Regions from separate parts of the Odoribacter sp. N54.MGS-14 genome, predicted to be linked through region 1. Evidence: riboswitches for the same ligand, from Rfam matches in the RefSeq annotation. Region 1 holds a riboswitch; each other region holds the start of a gene.
The links. A riboswitch is a leader RNA that binds a small molecule or an ion and turns the genes downstream of it on or off. The one in region 1 is predicted to bind cobalamin.

Region 1 (7,330 bases):
CCGTTGTCTTACCTTTACCGTTTCCGGTATAAACCTGAAGGTATCCCTTTGTTTCCATTGAAGCGTAAAAGTACAAAAAATGCCTTTCCTTACAAAATACGAAAAGCCCCCTGCCAACTAAAAGCTGCAGGGAGCCGTCCGATGTAAATTATTTCCTTCAATTTTGTTCCAATTCTCCGTTTTTAGCCTGTTCGAAAGTCGGATTATAAGCATTATGCCCGACAACCCAAGAAGTATCATCCGTCAATCCCCCGATTGCTTTTTCCAATCCTTTAAAAGATACCAGACCTAACTGGTACTCGATATTGATCACTCCGACATTTTCCAAGGCTCCAAAACAATCCAGATTAGTCAGGACATTATTACACCAACTTTCCTGACTCTTATTATGAGTGGTCAATACCAACTTCCCGACTTTTTTCAAAACGGGAGTATAGATTTCCTGTAACATGCTCACAAAAGATCCATTCACATAGCTGGTTTTGATATTCAATTCACCCGTCACCTCCTCCAAGGCCGGAAAACGAAGGGCATCACAGACTCCGGTATAGGTCATGTTATTCACTATCCTTAAAACCGGAAATTCCGTCGGCTGTACTTTTTGTCCGAATCCTTCGGAAAGGGTCAATTTCCCGCTAATCTCTGTCAAATCAGGAAAACGAAGCACACCCAGGCTGGCACCATATGCCTGACTCACCGACAAAGTCCCTATTTTCTTTAATCCGGGGAAGTTGTATTCTACCCGTCCGGTAATAGTTGCAGGCATATTACTTACCGATACATTCTGCACCTCTTCGATTCCTGAAAAAGAAATTCCAGGTACCCCGTTAATGGTCAGATTCGTATTCAAGATTTTACCACCCTTTAACGTCAAAGCATTTTTCCCGGTTATCTGCAGAGCATCTACTTCGAGACCGGTCAGATCCAAGGAAGTCAAGGCATCCAAATTGTTTAAAATACAATTGTTCAAATGTACTCCCTTAAACTGGGCCAGTAAAGAAATATCCTGTAATTTATTCAGCCCATTGAGCGAACATTGTGAACCGATGGATTTCAACGCGGAGAAAGCGTCAATCGAAGTAACCTCATTCAAACTACTCAGGCTTAACGAGCCACCAATAGAGGTCAGGGCATCGAATCCCTTTAATTCGCTGATTGCCATACCGGACAGGGTGAAATTACCCCCGACTGTTGTCAGGTTCGGGAAACCGTTGAAAGCCGTCAATGCGCTCATCGAGGAGAAATCAAAATTTCCATCCACTTCCTTCAATGCTCTCAATGAGCTGACCTCCGTTATTGCCATTCTGGTTAAAACAAAATCACCTTTCACTCGCGTCAATGCAGGCAAACTCAACTCTTGTATCTTATCAGATGCATCGATACTGAATCCTCGCAGACCGACTTCAGTCAAAGACTCCAAACTGACTTTTTCCAAATTTTGAATGTAATAAATTTTAAACCCACCGAGTGATTTTACTGAAGGAAAATTCATTTCTTTTACTTGATGCGTCCACCACAATTCAAAATAATCGGCGACTTGCTCCAATTGGGTGAAGTCCAAAGTTTCAACAGCATTCATCTGCTCCAATTTAATAGCAGATGCCGATTTTAATGCCGGGAAAGCTAACTCTCTCACCCTATAAACATTACTCAATACTAATTGATTTCCAATCAAACTTAATTTCGGGAAAGTCAACTTTTCCGGGGCATTCAAGACACCGTTCACTTTCATGGATAAATTTTCTCCGATTACCGATAAGGCCGAAAAATCTATATCTTTCACATCTTTAATCTGAATCGACAAATTTCTTCCTACCTCTTCCAATGCAGGCAAACTCAACGTTTCAACGGTATCAGCTCTGAAAGTCAATTCTGAAGCTACTTTTTTCAAATTTGGCAATTTGATCTCCCGTATCCACCGAAGTCCAATGGTTGCATTCTGTATTACACGTCCCATCACCAATCCACCAACCTGCTCCAAATTTTCCAAACCGGCAAATGAAGTTCCGGCATAAGTCGGATTTATGGTCACCGTCCCGACAACCTCTTTCAGTGAGGCCAAAGCTGCCAAAGAAGTAAGGGAGTCTTCCTTCACAGTTCCTTCTTCTTTACCGATAACCAAATTTCCATTGACTTTATTGATCCCCTGAGCAGCAAAGGCTTCCAAATCTTCAACCGAAGTCAGACGAACATCTCCTTCGCTACCCGTCAAGGTTCTCCGTACTATATATTTGTAAACACGCTGAGTATTATTGTAAGCAGTTACTGTAAAATTTTGTAACTTTCCCCAATCCTCAACTTCACCAGGATCCGGAGATATCCGGGCATTTTCACTACACAAAATCTCCATTGTCGCCCCCTCAAGAGAAAGATTTTCAGGGATACTCAAAATCAGACTATCTCCCTTAATTATCCCGGCATAGGAATCTCCCTGCTGAACCAGTCGGAATGAGGTGATGTAGTTTTCATTTCCGGAAAACAGGCTGTCATCGTCCTCGCAACTCGTCAGCGAAACAATAATGCCAAGCAACACAATATATATTAAATTATTTATCTTCATAGGTTTATCATTTTTTACATTTACAACTTTTTCAGCTGATTAATCTCACAGTTGAAAAACAGGCTTCATCTGTTACTCCTGAATAGCAGGTTTTATCCATTGCTGGTCTTCTACCAATTGCTTGTAAGTCGGATTGTACAAATTATTTTCCACACTCCATTTCTCTTCGGGACAGGTCAGGATGGCCTTTTTAATTGCCTCGTAAGAAGCTAGTTTCCCATGATCATGAATCCGGATTCCCCCCACTTTTTCCAAGCTGGACAAGAAATCCAGATTTTCCAGAGTTTGATTCAAATAACCGGTATTCTCATTATCTCCCCAGGGAGTTGGTCCGATCGGGCGCAGTTCCAATGTCCCCCCAACCTGCTTCAAAGCCGGATACAAGACCACGGCCGGTCCCCTCGATCCATAATAGTCATATCCGGTCTGAAACATCATATCCTCCCCGACCGTCGCCAGATTCGGAAAAGTCTTTTCATCATAATAGTCGATACTTATGATTGCCTTCCCTCCGATAGACTTCAATTCGGGGAAATGGTATTCCTTGATATTGGAATATAATTCAAAATTACCGGTTACTTCTTCCAGTGCAGGAAATTCGACGGCCTTTACATTGGAATTGGCCCAGTAAGAGAAATCCCCGTTAATTTTACGGATATTACCGATTTCAATGCTCCCTCCGTTCAGGCCAAGATAACCGATATTCAGTTTTCCCACTTCCCGGAAACCTTCTAATTTCGGGAAATATCCCGAAAGGTTATCCAAACTGATTTTACCTTTAAAAATATCGTCACCGATCACCGTCGTATTTTCCAATCCGGTACCGCTGAATCGCAATTCCTCGATTTCTATTCCCTGGATATCCAGGCGTTCTATACCTTTCGATACTACAAACACCTTCAAATTTTTCAAACCGGCAGGCAACTTCAAATATTCTGCCGTACAGTTCAATGACAGCTTCCCTCCGATTTTTTCCAAAGCCCCTAATTTTTCAGTATCCAGTCCTAAAAGTGTGACGTTTAAATCTTCGATTAAATTAGTCGAAATTTCATAAAGTTTACAAAGTGATGCCCCTTACAGGACGTTTGTTAATTGACTATTGACAAATACCAGTTTACTGTAAAACAACATACTTTAGGAAATATTTACATCATATTGATTATCAATCATTCAACATTCAATTTCCCTACTCATTTCCCTTTTTTTCAGCTGTTTTTTGATGGAAGTAAAGCTTCCAATCATTGTCAATTGTTAATTGTCATCGGTCAATTATTCCTCTTGTGGAAATCCACAAAAAAATCGAACGTTTTTCCATCGACATCCAATAGAATAATTCCAATTAAAAATCAGTACAACCGGCATTCTAATCCCAGAGAACACCAAGTTTCTGATCTTGGCAGGTCTTCTGACTTGCTTTATCTCCGGACGTCCTTCCCGTTCATGTAAAACAGTGGCGTGAGTAATGTCCAAAGACTTTAAAAAGCTTACAGCAGCGGGTCTGTTCAGGATTCACACCTGATTCCCTTTTCACCGCTCCGTTACGAAAATAACGAGCAGCACCAAAATCGACGGTAAAAGTACAAAAAAAGAGAGATGAAAGTTTATTTTAAGTAATTTTTTAAATCATTTTTAATATAAGGCGTAAAAATATACTGGGACAATCTTTACCAGCCGATTATTTCAAAAATACGAGCTTTGACATTTAAGATGCAATCAATTTGATTTATCAGTGCCAAGATATTGATTTACTCTTAAATACTCTTTCCTCTTGCTACCGTCACCAATAGAAAAGGAAAGAGTATAATTGAACAAACACCCGGTTCATTTCCGATTTTTACTTCCGGAGTTTTTCTGTCAATATGGGGACAATTTTATGTACATCTCCAACAATCCCCAAATCTGCTGCATTGAAGATCGGAGCATATTTGTCTTTATTGATAGCAATGATGTATTCTGATTCTTCCATACCGGCAAGGTGCTGAATAGCCCCTGAAATCCCCAGGGCAAAATACAGATCCGGCCGGACCGTCTTTCCGGTTTGCCCCACTTGGCGTTCGTGGGGCATAACCCCGGCATCGACCATTGCCCGCGATGAAGATACTTCGGCATTCAATGTTTCCGCTAAACGACCCAGCATGACAAAACCAGCCGTACTGCCGACACCACGCCCACCTGACACCAGCACTTTAGCTTCCGTTATGTCGATCCGGGTTTTCTGTTCTTTCACCGTTTTCAGAATTTTAACTCTGAATTTCGACGGGTCGAAACTGACTTTCATATTTTCAATCGTCCCCCGCCGTGCCGGATCTTTGGGTTTTGTACGCATCACTCCCGGCCGGACAGTAGACATTTGCGGACGATGTTCTTTACAAATGATCGTAGCCATCAGGTTACCACCGAAAGCCGGACGGGTCATCAGCAAATCATTTTCGGGCGAAATGTCCAGGCCTGTACAGTCGGCCGTGAGGCCGGTAGTCAGCCGGGCAGATAATCGGGGGCCCAGATCGCGGCCGATAGTCGTGGCTCCGATCAATACGATGGCCGGATGACGTTCACGGATAAATTGGCTGACAGCTTGTGCATAAGGCTCGGTATTGTACTCTGCCAATTCACGTTCGTCCACACACACGACAATGTCGGCACCATAAGCAATCAGCTCCTGAGCCTGGTCTTTCATATCATAACCGAGCAATAAGGCGATCACTTTCTCATTCAAGGTATCGGCAAGTTCCCGGGCTTTACCCAGCAGTTCCAATGCCACTTTTTGTATGATACCTTCGCGTTGTTCTACAAACACGCAGACGTCTTTATATTGGGATTTATCCATTGTATTCAAATTAACAATGAACGGTAAACGGAAGCAGACCTCAGCCAATGGCCGGAAAAAAAGTATATGTTCAAGGTATAAAAACTTAAGGTTTACCACAGTCTGTGGTCTGCAATCCGTTGCTACCTGTTCATCAGATTATAAATTTTTCTTTCAATTTCTCTACGATTATATCGGCAGCTTCGGCAGGTTCCACTTCAAACACCTTTCCGGCTGCTTTTGCTCCTTTGGTAAATGATTTCCATACGCGGGTGGGCGATCCTTTCAAGCCTAGTTTTTCTTCTTCTACACTGATATGTTCAAAGCCCCACACTTCAACTTCTTTGTTATAAGCCTCCACAATTCCCCGGACCGACATATAACGGGCTTTATTAGCCGTTGCCAGCACCGTCACCACGCAAGGCGCATCTACCTGTACCAGCTGAAAACCGTCTTCTGTGGACTTCCGGATCGTAAATGTCCTGCTCCCGTCAAATTCCAGGTTTTCAACATAAGTCACCTGAGGTAAATCCAAATGTTCGGCAATCTGTGGTCCTACCTGAGCGGTATCCCCGTCGATGGCTTGCCGGCCGGTGATTACCAGGTCAAAATCCAACACGCGCAAAGCGCCGGCAATCGCATTCGACGTAGCGAGAGTATCGGCACCGGCAAATTTCCGGTCGTTCAAATGAATAGCACGGTCAGCTCCCATAGCAAAAGCCTCACGCAAAATATCATCGGCCTGAGGAGGCCCCATGGTTATTACCGTGACTTCCGCCCCATATTTATCTTTTAATTGTAAAGCCATTTCCAGTCCCCCTTTATCGTCGGGATTCATAATGCTGGGCACCCCATCCCGGATCATCGTCCCCGTAGCGGGGTCCAATTTGATCTCTGTTGTATCCGGCACCTGTTTGATACATACTACTATTTTCATACGTTTATCATTTTTTCATTTATCGATTATCTTTTCTCCACTCTTATTTGAGTAATGCAGCTGCAATCACCATCCGTTGTACTTCAGACGTTCCTTCATAGATTTCTGTAATCTTGGCGTCCCGCATCATTCGTTCCACCGGATATTCACGGGTATAACCGTAGCCTCCATGGAATTGTACTGCTTTGGTCGTCACCTCCATCGCTGTTTCGGCTGCAAACAATTTAGCCTGTGCAGAGTCAGCAGAATAAGGTTGTTTCATATCCTTTTTCCAAGCTGCTTTACGCACCAGCAGACGGGCAGCCTGAATCCTGGTCTGCAAATCGGCCAATTGGAATTGAGTATTCTGAAACTGTCCGATGGACCGTCCGAATTGTTTCCGTTCTTTTACATACTTCACCGTTTCATCCATAGCCCCCTGAGCAATACCCAAGGCCTGTGAAGCGATTCCCATACGTCCGCCGTCGAGTGTTTTCATTGCAATCCTGAAGCCTTCCCCCACTTTTCCCAACAGATTTTCTTTCGGGACGATACAATTTTCAAAAATCAACTCACAGGTTGCGGATCCCCGGATGCCCATTTTTTTCTCTTTTTTACCGATAGAGAATCCCGGAAAATCACGTTCTACGATAAAGGCCGAAATCCCCCGCGTCCCCTGTGCCTTATCGGTCATGGCCATGACAATGTAAACGTGTGCATAAGCAGCATTGGTAATAAAAATTTTGGAGCCGTTGAGCACATAATGCTCCCCTTCCTTCACAGCCATCGTTTGCTGTGCCGAAGCGTCCGTGCCTGCATTCGGTTCGGTCAGTCCGAAAGCTCCGATCCATTCGCCGGAACACAAGCGGGGCAAATATTTACGGCGTTGTTCTTCATTGCCGAACTCATAAATCGGAGAAGCGCACAAAGAAGTGTGTGCAGAAACAATAACCCCTGTAGTAGCACATACCCGTGACAATTCTTCGACAGCCATCGAATAGAGTTGGTTGTTGCCACCTGCCCCGCCATACTCTTTGGGGAATGGGAT
Region 2 (7,330 bases), on a different contig from region 1:
TTTTCCTCTGTGGTCAGCGAAGGCATATCATTGATCCGGTCAGAAATAAACTGCATCAGTTTTTCATTGTTGCAAATATTCAGATTACAGGCTAATCCGGCTTCCCGTATGGTTTCATTAAACTGAAGTAACATCTGATCCACCCTCTTTTTATCCGCTTTCCAATATCCTTTCCTGACCGTCTCGAGCAGACGGGCAAGTATCGACTGATAGGCATATAAATTGCCGCTCTTCTTAAACCGTTCTTTTATATCCAGTCGATATTTATCCATGACATAAGTATCATAGATTTGATTCCAGTCGTTATCGCTAACCGATTCCGGTAATGTGGCCTCCCAGCCCCAAAGATTAAAAACCATTTTATTGATAAAACGGGCACCGGCATATCCCTCGTCCACCATCGCATCCACCCATTTGGGATTCAGATAACGGGTCTTCAGTTCACGTCCCAGAAATTTCTCGAGTGTCTCCTGTCCCGGAGCCGAAGGATCGACCAGATTCGTCAGCATGACCACCGGTGATTTCCCGTCGATCGTCCGAACGGCCAAACCGGTAGCACCGAGGTACTGAAACATATCGTCATTATCCAGCAAAGCATACAGATTCGAAGTCCTGCTGTGTAAAGCCACCCTGGTGCCCGACAAAGCATTTTTAAATACAGTTTTCGAAAAGCCTTTCGGTAAATAGGTATATTCGTCCTCTACTTTCGTTCCCCAAAATCCCTGGCCATACAAATGACTCATCTTGTCAAAATAAACTTCCGCCACGTCCTTTTCATCCTCCCAGGTTCCCGAAGCCTGCACCGTCCCACTAACCCCGGTGCCATAAGCACCCGAAGGGGTCGTAAACAAACGTACCGAAGCGATGCGCCGGGCCAGCGAATCTTCCTGAACCCCCAGTTGTTTCAACTTATCTTCAGATTCAAGGATATGTTCCCGGACAAAATTATCTTTTTCATCGGCACTTCTGGCCAGGCTGACTGCCTTATCCAGCAGAGCCATCAATTCGGGAAAAATATCCCTGTATAATCCCGATGGAGCAAAAACGACATCTACTCTCGGACGTTTCAACTCATGCTGCGGAATCAATTCCAGACCGATAACCTGATTGGAAGCATTATAAACAGGTCTCACACCAAGTAAGCTTAAAGCCTGGGCTTCCATCGTACCTTCATTCCGGATACACTCCACCGCCCACAAATTTATGGTCACTTTAGGAGGACACTCCCCGTTGTGTTCGGCCTTATACTGTTCTATCAGCTCCTCTGCCAATTGCTCTCCCAACCGACAAGTCATTCTGGAAGGAATCAGTCTCGGATCGAAAGCAAAAAAGTTTTTACCTGTAGGCAGAGCACCCGGATTCCGGATCGGGTCGTTTCCTGTTCCTGCCCGGACATACTTTCCATTCAAAGCCCGGATAAAAGCATCCAATTCTTCTTTCCCCGATTTTGCGATATTCTTTTGTACCTGCTCCCTGAAAAGTTCCAAATCTTTTCCCATCAAATCCTTTTGCATTGATACAATAGCTTCCGTTGTCGCTTTCGTATAAGCCTCATCAGGGGATACACCGAAAGTGTGCAAGCCGAAAGGGGTTTTATTTTCTTCTATCTCTTTCAGATAATCGTCGATATCTTCCAGATTCTGATCCGTTATGGTATCCAGCTTCAAATCCTTATCCAGTCCGAGTGTTTTTATCCGAAGAACCAGATCCCTGAATTGCGCCATCGACGAGATCGGGCTTTTGCTTTTTTGATCATAGTATTTAGATATGCCACTTTTCAAATCCCGCAATTCCGGATTTAAAGAAGCCTTATCGAAAGGAGGAGTCATGTGGTCGATAATCACGGCCTGTCCCCTTCTTTTCGCCTGCAGGCCTTCACCCACATTATCCACAATATACGGATAAATATTAGGTACATCCATGATCAGCGCTTCGGGATAATCATCGGGACCGAGTCCGGCTTCTTTTCCGGGCAACCACTCATGCGTGCCGTGAGTACCGATATGCACCAGTGCATCTGCGTGAAAGCCATACTTCAAAAAAAGATAATAAGCCAGATACTGATGAGGGGGAGGAACCAGAGGATCGTGATATAAACTCTTCGCATTGTCTTCCCATCCCCGGGGAGGTTGAGGTGTCAGTATGATATTTCCGTATTTCACCACCGGGATCACAAAATAAGATTTCCCGGAAGAATCTTTCCAAACCATCAGTTCAGACTCTTCGGGTTTTCCCCATTTGTTCTCCATTTCCGTCCTAATCTTCAACGATAACTTATCGTACCATTCTTTGTACACTTCCATCGGTACCAATACAGGATCTCCTTTACGCACCAATTTATCCACCTCTGCAGGAGCCCAGGAACCGATATTCCTTCCATAGTCCATCACCCGGTTAAAAATAGCAGCACTGTCGATCGGCTGCCCGCCGGTATCATACCCCTCCTGCCGCATTCTCTGTAGGATAGATAAAATACTTCGGGGAAGTACATTCAGGTAGCTGGCCCCTATGTTTTCTTTTCCGGGAGGATAGCTGTAGTAAATCAGGGCCACTTTCTTTTCACGATTAGGCTTTGTCTGCAGGTTATGGATATTCTTTATACGCCCGAGCAGCGTTTCCATCTGATAACCGATCATATTCTTAATCCGGATATTATGATCGAAATCGTCGAATACGACAGCAACAGAAGGTTCGATATAACCGGCTAATTCGGGTATAGCCACCAAATTCGACCGATTGTAAATATCTATTCCGACTAAAGATTTTTCCCAATCTTTTTGATTCGTACTCAGTATAATCCCATTGATCACCGGCACTCCTAATTTTTCCAGTACCACCCTTTCCTGCTCAGGCCTTGTATTATACCAACATCCCAGATTCAAGAGGGCACTCACGCGGGGAAGACTATCACAGGAAATAAAAAACCGTTCGATCACCTGTTCTTCGTGATGTCCCGGTTTTTGAGAGGTGAACACGGGTAATACATTAAAACCTTTCTCTTCGATATTCCGGATAAATACATCGATATACAAATACTGCGATTTGGTCAGATCGCTTCTCCCAATAATCAATCCGATCCAGGGAGCCTGGGTGTCGATATCGGTTCTCTCGGCTAAATAAGAACCGATATAGGTATGTAATTTTTTATTTCTATAGTTATATATTCCGGAAAGGGGAGTTTCTTCAATATCCTGATATTCACAATCGAAATGTAAATCTTTATTCAGTTTTTTCAGAACGATATTCATGATATTGTTTTCTCCTCCGCTTTTAAAAGCGGCCAATGTCCAGGGATCGAAACAGATCCCCCATTCCTGCAATTCGGCATCGTATTCATGGGATAAATTAAGCGCATAAACCTTCGCTCCGCGTTTCAAAGCAGACAACAGCTGAGGTTTAGCTTTAAAAACCAACCCATTATTATGCAAAGCGACGAATATCAGATCGGAATTTTCAAAAAAATCCATATCACTTTCGTGATAGTTGGAATAGATAAATTCCTTGAACTGACATTTCTCCGCTACCTCCGGATGCATTTTCGCCAGTAAATGCATGCTCCGGTTTACGCCGACCCAAAAACCGTCATCGATAAGAAAACTGACTTTGTTTTGGGCTGTCAAAGATAGCCCAAAACAAAGTGACAAAATAACAAAATAATACTTAATCCCTTTCATATCCCCATTATATATCCGTCATCAGCAATAAATACATGTCTTCAGATCAAAAAGTCATAGCAGCTCTTACCTGAAAATTCCGCCCAGGCATATTATAACCATCCTTTTCGGTATAATTTTCATCGAATAAATTGTTAATATTCAAACCGACCGACACATTCTCTACAAGCGGACAAGAGGCCGAGAAATCGAACACCATAAATTGCGGATGCTTAATCAGTTTATCAGCCCAATACCCGGGTTGGCTTTCACTTAACAAATCGTTCAATGTCGGACGATATTTATCACCGATAAAGTTTTTCTCGATGCGATGTCCGGCAAAACGTCCGTTCAGCCGCGCACTGAATCCTTTCTGATGCAAGAAATCGAGTCCGAAATTGGCATTCTGTTTCCGAACGGATAATGTTTTGTTCCATACTCCTTTAGTCTGATCCTGATAGGTAAACATCCAGGTCAGATTTCCATAAAGCTTCAAAGCAAAGTCACTATCGAACAGACGGCCGAAGTCATAAGAAGCCATAATTTCCATTCCACTTTTTTTTGCTTTATCGGCATTCTTGAACGTTTTGTACTTTTGTCCGCTTTCTTCATCGGTCCATGCCTCTTCCACAATCAGATCATCATTCCACGTATAAAAATAAGTAAAATCAAAATTTACCCCCAGTTCCGGCCGGCTGAATGTCAAACCGGCATCCAACGTACGGGATTTTTCAGGATCCAGATCAGGATTTCCTACGGTAAGCGTACCGCTGTACAAAAATTCTCCGGCTTTCTGATAAGCATCGGTCATGCTGAAAGCTGTACCGAAACTGGCATGGACGGCCATACCGCCGTATATATTGTATTTTGCGCCGATATTGGGATTGAAAGTGTTGTAACTTTCCGATTTCTCTTCATTCTCCAAACCAGGTGTTTTCCGAAGTTTAAAATCGATATAATCATAGCGCAATCCGACCGACAAGTCCAATTTTTCTTTAAATAATTTCAAGTTACTCTGCAGGAATATCCCCCAAGCCGTATTCCGGAAACGGGGTTGATAAGGTGCTTTAATCTCACCACGCGCTTTAAAACTGGTTATCTCACTGACTTCATTATTGTTATCGAATCCGAAAGCAATTCTTTGTTTGCCTAAAATCAGATTATCGTGTACTGTAAATCCATAAGTATTCAGTTCGTTACCCGAATACACATAAGCCGTATCGGTGTCTGCCGTATAAGTATCGGTCTTAGCTGTAGAGTAATGAGGAGCGAAAAACAAACTATGATTATTCACTTTTCCGTTGAGTTCCAATTTTTCGGTATACCGGGTGACATCTTTCTTTTTCAATCCGTTAGCCCCCCAGACATTTCCTCCCGTCGGCAGGTCCTTACCCACAAAAAAAATCTCGGTAAAATTCAAAGACCAGTTTTTCCCGAAATCATAACCGATACGGCCTTTACCGGCGATACCGCTATGCCGAGAGCCATTCATTTTAATACCATAAGTATCTTTACCGAGGATAGCTTTATCCGTTGCCGACATATGCAAGAGATTATGGTCTCCGATCTTATAGTTTCGTGCCTGAGCAGTATAATCGAAAGAGGCATCGAAAGAAAGCCCCCGGTAGATCCGTCCACCGACATGAAAAGCCCCTTTGGAAGTTTGATAACTTCCGGCTGCAACTTTGATTCCTCCGGTGAGTTTATCCTTATTCCGTTTGGTGACGATGTTCACCACTCCACCCATCGCATCCGAACCATACATGGCGGAGAAAGGGCCTTTCAGTACTTCCACCTGCTCTACATCGCCTAAAGAAAGTGTCGCCATATTGGTAGTACCGGCCGGTACTCCATCGATCAGGACTGTCGTATATTTTCCTTCTGTCGGTTTGAATCCCCGAATACTGAAATAAGAATTATATCCCGGATATTCGATCACATCCACATTAACAAAATTTTTCAACAGGTCCGTCAGATTATTGATCCCCGAAGCTTCGATCTGCCGCTTGGTCACCACCTCTACCCTGTTCGGAAGATCTTTTAATAAAGCTCCGGTTTTAGTCGCATGGATCATCACCTCCTCCAAATCTATCCGACGCATGGAATCGGTTTTTATAGTTACAGGTTGCTCTGCATACATGCCCATACAGAACGTAAGGGCAAGAGAAGTTAAAATAAATTTCCTTTTCATCTTGAATTTGTTTTACACCGACATAAATTATTGTTTGCTAATCACATACAAGTTTATTCGTTGTAACAGCAGCAAAGCTACTCCCAACAAATTGAAAGTTTCCCCTCAAAAAACTTGCATAAATTCACCCCATTCATGTGCCACCGGCGCTTCCCCGTTTACCGGTAACATTTTGCATAATTCTAAATTCACCTGAAAAGAAATCATATTGCAGAATCCTGACTGGAAATTGTTTTCCGGCATAATCCCTGCCGTAAAGCACACCCTTTGTAAAAAAAATCAAGTCCGAATCGAGCAACCTTAATCCCCGAAGGTTTATCAATCATACATCATTTCGGCAGGTCTTCTGACTTACTCCAATCTTCAAACGCCCTTCCCATTCTTTCCAGAACAGTGGCTAAAGTATTGTTGAAGATTTTAGCAGAGCTTACAGCAGCGGGTCTGTCCAGGATTCTCACCTGATTCCCTTTTCATCACTTTTCCGTAGCAGCAGAATCGTGACACCAAAATCGGATGCAAAGATATCGATTTTTTTATTTTAAGAAGATACTTTTACGATATTTTCCAATTTTTCAGACAGACTGCGACCATATTCTTACAGGAGATCTGTATTTCCAGCCACCGGGGAGCCATTGACTGTAGCATGGTCTATGCGAGATTTTGTTCCGTTAACGATTCTTTCAGGGGGATATATCGTATGGCAGAAACAGGATGCAGGAAATAACGGATATGCTTGGTCATACGAAGGAAATTCGCTTTCTTTGTATGAAAACAGAACTATCATGGCGAAGTTTATCAATCCTTTTACAGATGTCGGATTCAAAATCATTTTCGGATAGGAAATGACAAAGGGTCTGCTGATCGACTTTCTGAACGATCTGTTGGTAGGTGAACGGCATATTCAGGATCGGTGTGTTCTTCATGAATTTCCGCCTGGGTGATTCTCCGGGCAAACTGTGTACGGACATCGTACTCTCCGACCGTAATACACACGAGGTATTTTCGGATAAACTACGCTTTATTTTCATCGAACTTCCGGCTTTTACGAATGAAGAAGAAGAATGTATAACTGATTTTGAACGCTGGATTTATGTATTAAAGAATATGGAAACACTAAACCGATTACCGTTTAAGGCCCGCAAAGCGGTGTTCGAAAAACTGGAAAAAATCATCGACTCGCATCACTGACAAAAGAAGAACGCGAAAAGTACGACGAAAGTATCAAGGTCTATCGCGACCAGTTAATGACAATCGCTTTCGCCAAAGAAAAGGGAATAGAGGAGGGGATGGAAAAAGGCCGGAAAGAAGTCGAAAAAAAGAAACAGCTGGAAATCGCCCGTAATATGAAAGCAAAAGGTTTTGCCGCAGAAGATATCAGTGAGCTGACCGGCCTTCCCGTCAAAGAAATTAAAGAACTTTAAATTATAGTTTTCCGACTGAATAAATCAATTCAGAAAACCGCATTTTATTTATATCTTTCTTTCAA
Region 3 (7,330 bases), on a different contig from region 1:
GTTTCATGAAAAAATGGTGTATGCTGGTAACGCTAGGGTTATTTGCCATCGGTTATGTGTCGGTACAAATAACAGGATCAGTCCGAACTAATTGCAGGATAAGAGGTATATTGGATCGTTGAAAATAAAATGATAATCATATGAAATATTTGTTTTTAGTAATAGCGTTGTTTATCGGGCCGGTGTGTATGGCCCATTCCGATGAAAATTTTATAAAATCGGATCTTTTCGGAAATTTAGGAGAGCGGGATAAGGCTGCCATCCTGATCATCCATTTCGGTACCACTCATGACGATACCCGGGTTTTGACAATCGATGCAATCAATGCAAAGATGAAAGAAGCTTTTCCAGGTATCGAAGTCCGGGAAGCCTGGACCTCCCGGATTATCCTGAAGAAATTGAAGGAAAGGGGAGTAGAACGCCTGAATCCGACCCAGGCACTCATTCAGCTGCATGAACAAGGTTATACGCATATTTTAATACAATCTACGAATATAATCGAAGGTACCGAGATGAAAGAATTGCGTCGCGAAGTGGAAGGGCTTTCGCTGAATTTTAAAGATATTCGTGTCGGAAATCCTTTGTTGTATGCTCCTGAGGATTATGCCGTGGTTGTGAAGGCAATTACAGAGGCCATGAATCAGGCTGATAGAGGTGGACAAAAATTATTGGTGGGCCATGGAACACCCGATCCTGCAACAGCTTCGTATGCTATGTTCGATTATATGCTGAAAGCGGAAGGACATCCGGAATATCATGTCGGAACTGTAGAAGGGTATCCGGAATACGAAGACGCTTTGCGGCTATTGAAAAACGGAAAATCCAAAACATTGACTTTGGCCCCCCTGATGTTTGTTGCCGGAGATCATGCTAAAAATGATATAGCAGGCGAATGGAAGGAAAATCTTGAAAAACAGGGTTATAAAGTGAATCTTTACCTGAAAGGGTTGGGAGAAAATCCAACTGTTCAGCAACTCTTCATCCAACATGCCCGGTTTGCTGCCGGACATAAAGCGGTGGATATGGCTACCAGGAAAAAGGGGTATATGCAGGGAAAATAAAAGGTCGATTCTTTTTGCGGAAACCCGCAAAAAGAATAATGGACAGATGTCAATGGACGATGGACAATTATTGGAAGCTTTGCTTCCATCAAAAGATAAAGAAGGGAAGAAGATGAGAATGTAACCATTGATAATCAATCCGATAGGATCTATTCCTTGGGTGTATTGTTTCATTGTCAATTAACCAGGTGCCCGCAGGGTCCCATGACTTTATAAATATTATGAAATTTATAGACTTTCAACTAAATTAAACGAACGTTTTATTTGATATCTCTTAAGTTTTCGGTGAATTTTATGTTTTCTGCATAAAATGAGAGGGAATCCGGTGCAATTCCGGAACAGTGCCCGCTACTGTGAGGTTCGTATAAGGTGAAAAGTTTTCTTACAACCACGGTCGACGCGACTGGAAGGTTACTTTTCTGGACTGAGTCAGGAAACCTGCCGAAAATAATAATAATGCTATTCCCGTGGACAGGAATAAGATTATAGATAAAAACATGTTGACAAAAATTTTCCGAAAAATTCATCGGATACTCGGTTTATTACTCAGTATCTTGTTTCTGATGTGGTTTATCTCTGGGATTGTAATGATTTATCATAGTTTCCCACGGGTAAATCAGAAATTGAAATTAGCCCGTCAGGAGTCTCTGACAGGTCCGCTTCCGGCTGTAGATTCTTTATTGCAGGTACTGCCCGACAGTAGTCGTTTAGGAGGTTTGTCTGTAGATATGTATCTCGACCGGCCGGTATTTCATCTGAAAGGGCGGCAATTACCTGCCGGTTTGTATGCCGATTCATTGCAGGTTGTCGGTAAACCTGATTTTAACGAGATTTGCCGGATTGCCGGACAATTGGGTGGATCGGTTGCTTATCGGGTAGATTCCTTAAACCGGTTGGATCAGTGGATTCCTTTCGGTTATTTGACCAAAGAATTTCCGATTTATAAGTTTTCGTTCGAAGATGATGCCCGGCAAGAGATGTATATATCTTCGAAAAGCGGTAAAGTGTTGCAGTGGACTGACCGGAATTCCCGCTTTTGGGCTTGGCTGGGGGCTATTCCTCATTGGGTGTATTTTACTTCTCTACGGCAAAATCAAGCGCTTTGGATTAATTTTATGATCTGGGCGTCCGGATTGGGAGCTATCATGTGCTTCTCCGGTTTGTGGATCGGGATTTGGGTATTTTGGAAAAACCGGAAGAAAGGGTTGCGTTCGCCTTATAAAAAATGGTGGTTACGTTGGCATCATATCACCGGTGTGGTTTTCGGTGTTTTTGCTCTGACATTTGTATTTAGCGGAATGATGTCGCTGGTGGATATTCCTTCCTGGATGCAGAAAGGTAAAACCAGGAACCGTGAAGTACGTTTTCGGGGACGTGAGGGGGGAATGTTGGCCGCCGATCTGTATGCCTTGGATTACCGGAAAATCGTGGATAGTCTGTCTGATGTGAAAAGTATCGAGTGGGCATCCTTTGGAAAATATCCTTATTATGTCGTGAATTCGGGCAGTAAAAAACAGTTTATCGATGCTGCGGATACGAGCCGTTTGTCGCCTTTTACCCTGACCGAAGAGATGGTGCGTGAAACGGTTCGTGAAATTCACGGTCAGGATACCCCTTATACTCTGGAATGGATGACGGATTGGGATGATGATTATTTCTCCCGCCGGAATATGCTGACACTTCCGGTGTATAAAGTGGTGATAGACGATGAATTGCATACCCGCCATTATTTTAATCCCGAAACTTTATACCATCGGCAAATCGATGATAATGGACGTTTGAGAGGAGTTTTGTATAGTGGATTGCACAGTCTGAATTTTAAATTTCTGGCCGAACGTCCGTTGTTATGGAACGTTGTGATGTATGTGTTGATGCTCGGAGGAACTTTCCTTTCTCTATCCGGGGTTGTGTTGACTTTCAAGTGGTTGGGAAGAAAAATCCGGAAATTATTCCGATAATCTTATAGATAAAGTAATAGAATTGAATTGTTATTAATAGTGCTAAAAATGAAAAAATTAATTTTAGTTTTTGTAATGTGGCCGATGATGGTGTCTGTGTTTGGACAAAATCAGCGGAAAAGTATAACGGATACGGTTTTCCAGTTAGATCAAGCCATTGTGAAAGAAACAATCAAGAAGAAAGTAAACCTTTTGAATCTGGATGTTCCTTTAAAAACATTACCGATGACGGTGACTACTTTGTCGTCGGATGTTTTGGAACGGAAGAATATTCTGAATCTTGAGGATGCTGTCCGTTTTTTACCGGGAGTTACGGTGAAAGATCAGTTGGGAGCTTTTTACCGCTTTTCGGTTCGGGGATCGAATGAGACGGTAGTGGCTGTAGATGGTTTTAGAGATGAGCGTTCGTTATTAAACAATGTACCTTTCGGTGATTTGTCCTCCGTAGAATCTATCGAAGTGTTGAAAGGAGCGGCAGCCGTGTTGAGCGGGCATTCTGTCATGGGTGGAGTGATTAATATTGTGCGTAAAAAAGCCGTTCCTGATTTTACTGCCGGAGCCCGGTTGAGTTATGGGAATTGGGGGGTGAAGTCGACAAGTCTGGATTTCGGTGGGAAATTGGCAGGTCCTTTGACTTATCGGGCAACAGCACATTATTCGACAGGAGATGGATACCGGCATGTACGTGCTGACCGTTTTTCAGCAACGGGATCACTGGCGGCAAATATTGGTAAAACCGGTTATTTCGAGGGAACGTTAGGTTATAGTGATGACAAATACGATACGGAAATAGGATCTGCTCCAACCTATAATCGTGCAGATATCTTCGGTCCCGACGGGAAGGTGGTTATGGCGAAAGGTTCCCGGAATCCCTTTGCCGATTATCATACCATATATAATGATTTCAATAATAATATGATGAAACGCCGGGTGACTGATATTTCTTTATCCTATACGCAGCAACTCGCCTCTTTTATGAAAATACGGGACCGGTTCAGCTGGAATCATAGTGATTTGGATTATGCTGCGGTTGAAGGAATGAGTTACCGGACAGATACGGTGAACCGCTTCAGTGGAGGATATTATTATGAAAGCGGCAGTAAAAGATATTATATTGATCTTACCGACTCCCTGAAAACAGGTTCTCCGCTTTGTTTCAGTCCTGACAGCCGGGGATGGACCAATATGCTGGAATTAACGGGAGATTTTAAAACCGGAATAGTGGGACATAAATATATATTGGGTTTTACCTATTCCTATTTTAATTATACACAGTATAATGGCTGGAATGAAGGAGATGTATGGGGACCTGGCTTGAATCAGCTGGTATCGCTGCATAATCCGCAGCTGGTAAGAAATTGGTGGGATTATAAATATTCCAAAGCATCCATTCGGGATTGGAGAACTTCAGGATTATATATACATGACGTGATCGATATAAATAACAAATGGAAAGCGATGGGATCTGCCCGTATGGATTTTTATAATTACCGTACTGCTACTGCTAAAGTAAAAGACGGACGGCAGGAATACGATGAGGCAGACCGGAGTGAATGGAAGAAAGTAAAGACTTCTGCCTTTACCGGTAGGGCAGGTTTAGTGTATATTCCGGTGGAGGAGATTTCTCTCTATGCTTCTTTTGGTTCTCATTTCAAACCTTATAATACGATGTACAGTAGCCGGGTAATTTATCTCGACCGCAATGGAAAGCGGTTTAATCCTTCTAAAGACGGAGGTGAAGTCTTTAAGCCTGAAAAGGGATACCAGGCTGAAATCGGAGTACGGTATATGTGGGCTAACCGGATCGATTTTTCAGGAAGTGTATACTATATCCGGAAAAATAATGTGGTGAAAAATTTAGGAACCCAGGAGGAGAAAGATGAAACAACCGGTGAAATGGTTCAAAAAACGATACAAGCTCAGGTGGGTACTGCCGATTCGCGGGGATTCGATCTGGAGTTGACGGTACATCCCGTTTCTACCTTGGCTGTTACGGGTGGCTTGGGCTGGCAGGACTACCGGATCAGGAAAATCAATCAGAGTAAAGACTATCCGGAATATACCGATCCTAGTAAAAATGTACGGGCTACAGGAATTCCCCGCACTACTTTTTATGTATATGCCGATTATACCATACCTAAAGGATTATTGAAAAATTTGTCCTTCCATTTGAGCGGAACTTTCCAGGATAAAATATTTACCGATGTAGCCAACCGGGTTTACAACCCTGCTCTGTTTCTTGTAGACGGAGGATTATTCTATACGATAAAGCAAAAAGTCACTTTGGCTTTAAATGTGGATAATCTTTTTGACAAAGAATATTTTAAAAGTACGACGGTATATGGTAAACCGAGAAATTTTACCGGAACGATATCTTACCGTTTTTGATTAAAAATGCATAAAGAGACAAGGGTTTTGTGGTAGATAGCCACAGAATCCTTGTCTCTTTATTTATAATAATAGATGAAATGGATTATCACATTATTTTTATCTTTGTCTTTAAAATGAATTCAAATGAAAAACGGTAAAATATATGTAGCCGGGATCGGGCCCGGTTGTGAGGATGATATTACTCCTGCAGTGAAGAAAGCGGTGTCGGTATCGGATGTCGTGGTCGGATATAACTATTATTTTTCTTTTATACAGCCCTTTGTCATGGAAGGGGCAGAGTGTGTCGATTCCGGGATGAGAAAAGAATGGGACCGGGCTCAGATGGCGTTCGGGTATGCCGAACAGGGTAAAACCGTTTGTGTCATCAGTTCCGGTGACGCCGGAATCTATGGAATGGCGCCTTTAGTCTGGGAGATGAAGCGGGAAAGAGGTTCTGAAATCGAAATCGAAGTATTACCCGGTATCAGTGCTTTTCAGAAAGCGGCTTCTTTGCTCGGAGCACCTGTCGGACATGATTTCTGTGTGATTTCGCTGTCTGATTTGATGACTCCCTGGGAAAAAATAGAAAAACGGATTGAGGCTGCTGCCGCTGCCGATTTTATCACTGCTGTATACAACCCCAAAAGTGAAGGACGTTATTGGCAATTATACCGTCTGAAAGAAATCTTTCTGCAACAACGGGCAGGGAATACCCCGGTGGGTTATGTCCGTCAGGCCGGACGGCCGGAGCAGGAGGTAACCGTGACCACCCTGGCCGATTTCGATCCGGAACAGATAGACATGTTCACCGTAGTACTTTTGGGAAACTCCCAGTCCTATAACTGGCAAGGAAAAATGATCACCCCCCGCGGATATTACCAAAAAATGAAACACGGGGACGGGGGTTTTGTTTCAAAACCAGGTCAGGAGATCATGATCCGTAGTTTCCGGACGATCGCTTCGGAGTTGAAGCATCCCGATATCCCGCTGGATCGCAAATGGGTTTTATTGCATACGATACATACCACTGCCGATTTCGATATGGAAAATATATTCTATGCCGACGAGAGGGCGGTGGATTCGATCTACCGGGCTTTAAGCGGGGGGAAAGTAAAGACTATCGTCACGGATGTCACGATGGCTGCTTCGGGAATCCGGAAAGGGGCACTCGAACGTTTAGGTTTGGAAGTGAAGTGTTATTTGGCCGATCCGCGGGTTGCAGAGATGGCTTCCCGGATGAATATTACCCGTACACAAGCAGGTATCCGGCTGGCTACGGAAGAGCATCCCGATGCACTTTATGTTTTCGGTAATGCGCCGACAGCATTGATGGAATTGTGTTCCCTGATGCGGAGAGGAAAGGCTTGTCCTGTCGGCGTGGTCGGTGCTCCGGTCGGTTTTGTAAACGTACGTGAATCCAAGCATATGCTGAAATCTTTTACGGCTGTTCCTAAAATTATTATCGAAGGCCGGAAAGGAGGGAGCAATCTGGCTGCAACGATTGTGAATGCCATTCTTTGTTTCGACGATGCAGGGCAGTTATTGCCGGGGAGAGACCTTTAAAGATGGTGTAGGATGGATAAGGTAATCGATATACAAAATTGGACACGGAAAGAAGAATACCTGTTTTTCAGGACTTTTCTTAATCCGATGATTTCTGTTACGGTTGAGGTGGATTGTACGACGGCTTACCGGAAGGCAAAAGAACGACAACAGCCCTTTTCATTGTATTATATGCATGCAGCTGTAACGGCGGCTAATCGCATCGAGGAATTTCGTTACCGGCAAGTAGGAGAAGAGGTCATACTTTATGAACGAATCGATTTATTTACGCCTGTACAAAATGCTGACGGCAGTTATCGTTCTGTCCGTTTGCCTGCGATAGAAACATTCGAAGATTTCCTGGCTGTTGCCCGGCCTCTTATCGAGGCTGCAAAGCGT

Region 2: it holds a riboswitch for cobalamin, as region 1 does, so the genes downstream of both, WS42_RS06495 (TonB-dependent receptor plug domain-containing protein) here and WS42_RS03700 (hypothetical protein) in region 1, are expected to answer to the same signal.
Region 3: it holds a riboswitch for cobalamin, as region 1 does, so the genes downstream of both, WS42_RS08525 (PepSY domain-containing protein) here and WS42_RS03700 (hypothetical protein) in region 1, are expected to answer to the same signal.

The regions. Positions count from the first base shown of each region.
Region 1 covers NZ_LARL01000010.1:10,808-18,137, forward strand. The annotation lists gene WS42_RS03690 (cob(I)yrinic acid a,c-diamide adenosyltransferase) at 1-58, opposite strand, end outside; gene WS42_RS03695 (DUF5018 domain-containing protein) at 158-2,560, opposite strand; gene WS42_RS03700 (hypothetical protein) at 2,633-3,538, opposite strand; cobalamin riboswitch at 3,939-4,139, opposite strand; gene WS42_RS03705 (electron transfer flavoprotein subunit alpha/FixB family protein) at 4,395-5,387, opposite strand; gene WS42_RS03710 (electron transfer flavoprotein subunit beta/FixA family protein) at 5,521-6,303, opposite strand; gene WS42_RS03715 (acyl-CoA dehydrogenase) at 6,347-7,330, opposite strand, start outside.
Region 2 covers NZ_LARL01000021.1:23,344-30,673, forward strand. The annotation lists gene WS42_RS06490 (cobaltochelatase subunit CobN) at 1-3,674, opposite strand, end outside; gene WS42_RS06495 (TonB-dependent receptor plug domain-containing protein) at 3,721-5,844, opposite strand; cobalamin riboswitch at 6,164-6,367, opposite strand; gene WS42_RS06500 (hypothetical protein) at 6,495-6,683, shown strand; partial or broken gene WS42_RS06505 (Rpn family recombination-promoting nuclease/putative transposase) at 6,687-7,265, shown strand; gene WS42_RS06510 (hypothetical protein) at 7,314-7,330, opposite strand, start outside.
Region 3 covers NZ_LARL01000035.1:14,058-21,387, reverse strand. The annotation lists gene WS42_RS08530 (sirohydrochlorin cobaltochelatase) at 141-1,061, shown strand; cobalamin riboswitch at 1,328-1,521, shown strand; gene WS42_RS08525 (PepSY domain-containing protein) at 1,559-3,019, shown strand; gene WS42_RS08520 (TonB-dependent siderophore receptor) at 3,068-5,407, shown strand; gene cobJ (precorrin-3B C(17)-methyltransferase) at 5,534-6,952, shown strand; gene WS42_RS08510 (CatA-like O-acetyltransferase) at 6,965-7,330, shown strand, end outside.